Terriglobus roseus: one gene and its partner. The protein of the gene in region 1 interacts with the protein of each later gene in a pairwise test. Links are inferred from orthologs where the notes say so. Each region holds a gene or a part of one and is shown on either strand. Other genes may lie near its edges.

Evidence for each region.
Region 2: the proteins of lysA (region 1) and BLT38_RS02410 interact in binary tests that used the Escherichia coli proteins (3 or more experiments, as listed by UniProt). The link is inferred for Terriglobus roseus from one-to-one orthologs.

What each region holds. Positions count from the first base shown.
Region 1 is NZ_LT629690.1:1,931,416-1,934,614, reverse strand. What follows is about bases 325-3,199. They hold lysA (diaminopimelate decarboxylase), read right to left. Parts: upstream 2,459-3,199; coding sequence 1,190-2,458; downstream 325-1,189. Other genes in these bases: BLT38_RS08245 (hypothetical protein), read right to left, coding at 2,906-3,199; BLT38_RS08250 (PspC domain-containing protein), read right to left, coding at 2,489-2,794; BLT38_RS08260 (hypothetical protein), read left to right, coding at 325-1,193. In the rest of the region: BLT38_RS08265 (VOC family protein), read right to left, coding at 1-132; more of BLT38_RS08260, read left to right, coding at 261-324. UniProt on the Escherichia coli protein: Specifically catalyzes the decarboxylation of meso-diaminopimelate (meso-DAP) to L-lysine. Is not active against the DD- or LL-isomers of diaminopimelate.
Region 2 is NZ_LT629690.1:513,995-517,148, reverse strand. Bases 71-2,900 are described here. They hold BLT38_RS02410 (response regulator transcription factor), read right to left. Parts: upstream 1,973-2,900; coding sequence 1,169-1,972; downstream 71-1,168. Other genes in these bases: BLT38_RS02405 (hypothetical protein), read left to right, coding at 2,548-2,900; BLT38_RS02415 (sensor histidine kinase), read right to left, coding at 71-1,172. Outside these bases: more of BLT38_RS02415, read right to left, coding at 1-70; more of BLT38_RS02405, read left to right, coding at 2,901-3,120; BLT38_RS02400 (hypothetical protein), read left to right, coding at 3,120-3,154. UniProt on the Escherichia coli protein: Response regulator member of the two-component regulatory system CpxA/CpxR which responds to envelope stress response by activating expression of downstream genes including cpxP, degP, dsbA and ppiA.

The DNA of each region.
Region 1 (3,199 bases):
AGCGCTATTGCCAAAACGCTGGATGATTTCGAAGCCAAGGACCTCGTGATAGAACCACAGGGCGCGATCCAGGTCCGCCACCTTCAGGTGAACATGGCCAATGCGCACGCCGGAATGTATTGCCTCATTCATATTTCTTTTGATGATTCGATATCGAAATGGATGCGAATAGTGCGTTATGGCGTTATAACGGTGTGCACCTGATTTAGTCAGATTGTTTAGTCACGTACTGCTGCAACACCTTACATGGGGCTTCTGCTTTGAAACGTGTTTCTGTTGCTGTTCTGCTCTTGATCCTTATCGTTGGGGGCGCCTGGTATGCGTACGTGGCCTTCTCCACGGACGACGATACGCCGGACACACCGCTGGCGCAGATCCCACTTACGTTTGACGATCAAATGGCGATGGCGAATCTAGCTTGCGACGGCCATGCCAGCGTCGATGAGAAGAAAGTCATCGCATGCCGTACGTGTCCTCAGGGTTCTGACTTTGTGGGTGCCAGCAGCGGGCCAGACGCGGGATGGAGCAACAGCGGAGTTTTGACCGGCAGTTTCACCGCACCCGGCATGGATGAAGCGTTGATGCGAGCTTCGGGTTGCGAGTCGCACGCAAACAATATGGGCGGCGATTTTCTCTTTCGTAGGGACGGAAGCAAATGGTCTCTGGTCCGTTATGCGAAGTCCGCCATTGCGGATGACAAATGTTTGAAGTCGCTTTGGGGAGAGGGCAGGGATGCCGTGATCTGCCAAAATGGCGACATGCATCAGGGGTTTGCCAGCAGCGGCGTGCAATTAATGACGTTTGATACCACGCCACCGACGACTGTGATTGATACGGACACCTACCGGAAGGTCAACTTTGTCGTAGCAGAAGATGGCAGCGCGAATTGCGGTTTTCCGCTTGGGAATCCTCAGCAGACGATGCAGTTCGACAGGGTCGATCGTGCGTACCTTGTGCCTACCAATACGAACCGGCCGAGCGTGATCGTTAAGGTGACACTGGCACGGGCAAAGCCTGGCAAATCGGGTGTGGCAACCTGTCCTGCGGTGCAACCTGAAAGCTACACGGTGACCTGGAAAAATCTCGGCGACCATTTCGAGGCCGCCGAGGGGTACGTCGGATTGGCTGCGCGTGCCCAGGATCCTTGTTGCGATCTGATGGTGGCATCGCGCGTGGAACCGATCCACTACTAGAAGATTTCCGGAGCGAAGAGTTCGTCGTACGTTTCGCGGCGACGGATCAACCGCGCCTTTCCATCTTCGATGAGAACCTCGGCAGGACGGACCCGCGTGTTGTAGTTGGAACTGAGCGAGAGACCGTAAGCTCCTGCATCGAGAATGGCGATGAGATCGCCCTGTTCCGTTTGCTGCAAAGCGCGCGAGCGAGCAAAGAAGTCGCCGCTTTCGCAGACCGGACCAACGATGTCCGCTTCTTCTGTAGCAACTGCTTCATCGCGAACCACCGGCACAATCTCATGGTGTGCTTGATAGAGCGCGGGACGGATCAGGTCATTCATCGCGGCATCGACGATGGTGAATTTCTTATCGCCGTTGGCCTTGCGATACAGAACACGCGTCACCAGTGCCCCCGCCTGTCCGACGAGGAAACGACCAGGCTCCAGCAATAAGTGAACGTCCATGTCGCCGAGTGCGGACTGCAGAGCCGCAGCATACTTCTGCACCTGTTGGGCTGCGTCGAAACTCTTGTCGCCGTACTCAATGCCAAGGCCGCCACCCGCATCGACATTGCGGATATTGTGGCCATCGGCTCGAAGTTCACGCACAAGGTTCAGCGTCTTCTCAAGCGCTTCAGCAAAGGGCTCCACCTGGCGAATCTGCGAGCCGATATGAACGCTGACGCCTGTGGTTTCAATAGAAGGGAACTGTGCCGCACGAGCATAAACAGCACGCGCCAGTTGAATGCCAATGCCGAATTTGTGGGCGCTGAGGCCGGTAGAGATGTAGGGATGCGTTTCGGCGGAAACATCGGGATTCACACGCAGAGCGATGCGTGCTTTTTTGCCGAGCGCTGCAGCACGCGAAGCCAGCAGTTCCAGTTCCGGTTCGCTTTCAACGTTGAACTGCAGAATGTCCGCGGCGAGTGCAGCATCCATCTCTCCAGCGATCTTGCCCACGCCAGAAAACACGACGCGTGATGCAACTTCCGGTCCGCCCGCCTTGAGAACGCGCGCGAGTTCGCCACCGCTGACAATGTCAAAGCCGCAGCCCTGTGCTGCAAGCATCTTCAAAATGGCAAGTGAGGAATTTGCCTTCACGGCATAGCAAACAGTGTGCGGCGTACCGGCGAAGGCGTTCTGAAACAGCCCTGCACGTTCGGATATCTGTTTTGCGGAGTAAACATACAACGGCGTGCCAAAACTATCCGCCAGCCCAGCTATATCAACACCATCACACACGAGCCTCTGCTCGTCGTACTGAAACGGTCTACCCTGATCCATATCTTCTAGGGTAGACCGTTTTCGAGACTCTTACGAGGCAGTAGGCGGTTCCGTTGGGGGTACCGGCGGGTACTGCTGCTGGTACTGCGGCGGATAATTCGCGGGTGGCGGCGGAGGCGGATACTGGCCGGGATTCGGATAGCTCATGCCAAGCGGCTCTTCGGGAATAACGATCCAGCACACGACATACGCCAAAATGCCGCTACCACCGAAGATCACCAGCAACACCAAGATCAGTCGAACCGTGGTGGGATCCCAGCCATAGGAGCGAGCAAATGCAGCACAGACACCAGCAACCTTGCGGTCATAACGAGGACGAATCAAAGGACCGTACATGACGAAAACCCTCCCTTATGCGGCGTGTGGCTATTCTGCCACTAAGTAAGCCGTTGGGGAAGATTACGCAACAGATAGGCCACTGGTTCCGTAACGTTTGTGCGCGCAACGCTAATTGCCGCTATACGGCGACCTCATGTATTTGCGCGCCGCATCTGCCTGCGTTTGATCGCCTCCCGGAGCGGCAGCTTTCTCATATTGGGCTAAGGCTTCGTCGCGGCGCCCAAGCTTATCCAGCATCATGCCTGCGTTCAGGTTGGCGCGTTTACGCATCCAGTCACTGCAATTGGGTTGGTTGGCAGCGTTGAGATAGCTGGTGGCTGCGTCCTGCACCTGGCCCTGTCCACGCTGTGTTTCCGCGAGGCCGAACCAAGCAAGTTGCAGTCTTGGCTCCATGAAATAGCC
Region 2 (3,154 bases), 1.4 Mb from region 1 along the record:
AATGGTTCGAAGATAGCTTCCTCTTGTTTGGCTTTAATACCAGGTCCATCATCTCGAATAACGATGAGCCCTTTGCGCAGCGTTTCAACTCGTGAGAGTGAGACTTCGATTGCGATACGTTGCCGCGCAAATCGAACTGCATTTCGAAGGACGTTGTCTACGGCTCGTTGCAGAAGAACAGGATAACCACGAACCACAAAGCTTTCGACCACTGTACTCTCAACAGTTTTTTGGTGTTGCTCGGCCTCGAACATTGCGTCACGATGCGCTTCTTCAATAATTGTTCGCACATCGAAGAGTGTCGCTTCTTTATTTACTTCATTCCCGCTCTCAATTCTCGCGAGTAACAACATCTCGTGTACCAGGCTATTGAGGCGATACGACTCCTGGCGAATGCGATCAAGTTCCTGTTCAAGATCTTGACCAGCCTTCCTTTGTGCCAATGCCAGCGCGATATTCAGGCGCGTAAGAGGAGAACCGAGTTCATGCGATGCGTGCGCCAAAAAATCTTTGTATCCGACAACCAGAGACTCAATGCGTCCAGCCATCCCATTGAACGTACGAGCCAAATCCCCCAACTCATCCTTGCGTGTTGCAAGCGGGGCCTGCACTCTCACCTTCAGATCTCCGCCTCCGAACTTTTCCGTCGCAGTATTTAAACCGGTAAGTGGACGCACAACATAAGCCGCTACAAACAGAGAGAGAACGCCCGCGATGAAGATCGGTGACAATGTGCTGAGATGACGAAATAAAAAGTGCGGCTCCGCGGAAGGAATCGTTGCTAGATAAACATTCGGCCGTGGAGCAGAATCAATGCGAAGCGCCACGTCGGTGCCCTCTGGTGAAAACTTCACCACGAAGCCACCACTCTGCTCCGCACTCCGCACCATCTGTATTTGATCGGCGGAGAGAGAATGTCCCGCAAGGTCAGTCTTGATCGCAGTGTCGACTGCCACCAGCCGTCCATTCGCGCAAGCAGAACCGTCTTCGTGAAGTTGGGGTTGACCACTCTGATGTTGCAGTACTGCTCGTTCAGCACATCCTTCCAGTGCGTGGAACGGAACGGCCCGCGCTCCAAATGGCTTAAAGACAGACGGCAAGGATAATGCCAATAACGCAACCAATGACATCACGGCCCAGGTGATGAGCATGGTGCGAAAAAACAACTTCATGTTCCACTCTCGCCGCTCATCTGCACGTAACAATACCCTACGTTGCGAACAGACTTGATTCGCTCCGAACCATCGGGATGTGTTCCAAGCTTTCGCCGAAGATTGTTCACTAGATTGTCGATACTACGATCGAAGCTATTGGGTTCACGCCCAAAGATGATGGGAATCAATTCTTCACGAGTGAGAGGTTCTCCTGAGCTAAGCAACAACAAACGGAGTAAGCCATATTCCGCTCCAGTCAGGTCAAGCCGCTGACCGGATAACAAGAGAGATCGTTCTGCCTCATACATCGCAAGGTCGCCCACCACAATCTGACCACTCCTCTCTTTGCGGTGTACGCGTCGCAGTATGGACTTGATGCGGGCAATCAGTTCTTCTGGCTGGAATGGCTTGGCTAGATAGTCATCAGCGCCACTCTCTAGTCCACGTACTCGATCTACCGACGCATCCCGCGTAGTCAGCATGAGAATCGGCGTGTCTGTGAATTCGCGTAAGCGCTTGAGCACTTCGAAACCGTCGATGCCAGGCATGCTTACGTCGAGGATGATGAGAGAAAAGCATCTCTGACGTGTTTGAAGGAGTCCATCTTCGCCACTCAGTGCCGAATGAATAGAAAAGCCTGCTGGGATGCAGTACTCCATAAGCAGAGACGCGAGAGAACGATCATCGTCAATCAGCAGCAGAGGGATCGATTGTCCCGCATCCGTTACCACTTGACGTGTCATTAACGTATTTTCGCTCATCCTGATCATGGGAACGTCGAGAACTGCCGCCAGATATTCGGAAAAGGCCATCATCATTTCAAATCCCTCATGGTCACACAGCTCGATCTCTGGTTGGTTGTGACGTAGAGAATCCCGCTATCCGTCTCGCCAGGGCTCGGATGCCCGACGCAAGACAGCACATCAAAAGAGCCTTTTCCGGAACCAATGCGCCAACCATAGGCGAGAGCCACTGGATGCTTGTTGCTATGTGTGTAAGCGCGATGCTTAAGGATGTGCTGTGCCGCTCCCCTCGTGATATGCGTGCATCACCAAACGGCGAGACCGAAACTGACATCTTGGCTGCGTGCTGAGTAAGGCTTGCCCTGCGGTTATGAAACATGCTGGCTCCTGTGTGCTAGACGGGAGCTTTGGCGGGAAGATGCGTTAGTCGACACTTCTCAACACAGGATGAATCTTTCACTGGTTCGTTGTGAAAGAGATTTGTCGTGAAGTGTCGAGAAGTAGTTTCTCGACCTAACGAAAGCACCTTGAGCCGCTCTAATCGGGAAAGAGCCACTCAATCCAACGCTCGGCCGCACTGGCAACAAGAACGTGCTGCAGGTCGAAACGAAGGCTCGCAATAACAAATCATCAAGTGTTCCCGGGAGATTATGAAGGACTGCTTCGCCTCGAAAAACCTGTATCAGCTGTTTGCCACAATTGCGATCGCCGTAGCCTCGCTTGGTATCGCCAAATCCGCAAACTCTCAGAGCGTGCTCTTCACAGAGACCTCCATCGCAAGCAGTAACCCGACCGCGAAAGATACATCCTCATCTCTCACCGAAGTCGATGCGCTCCCGGACGCACCCGCTCCTCAGAACGAAATGGACGCGCAAGATCAAGAGACATCGCATCAGACACAGACGAAGATCAACACAATTCCTCTGTTGCCTCCCAAGTTTGTCTCTGGAACCATGCTCACCGCACACGATAAGTGGGAGATCTACTATCACAAGACCTATTCACCAGCCGCAGTGATTTACCCGCTCTTTGGCGCGGGCATGAAGATGGCAAACCCGAAGAAAGAGTACCCGCGAGAATGGCAGGACGGAATGGGAGCCTTTGGGCGAACTACGGCAACGAGCTCGCCCAGCGTTCGGCTCGGAGTACGGCAGATTTCGCCACACAAGTACTGTTCCACGAAGACCCTCGATACAAACGTTCCGAGAGCAAGAACCCGGTAGTGCGTATCAGCCATGCCTTGGCATGGACAGTGGT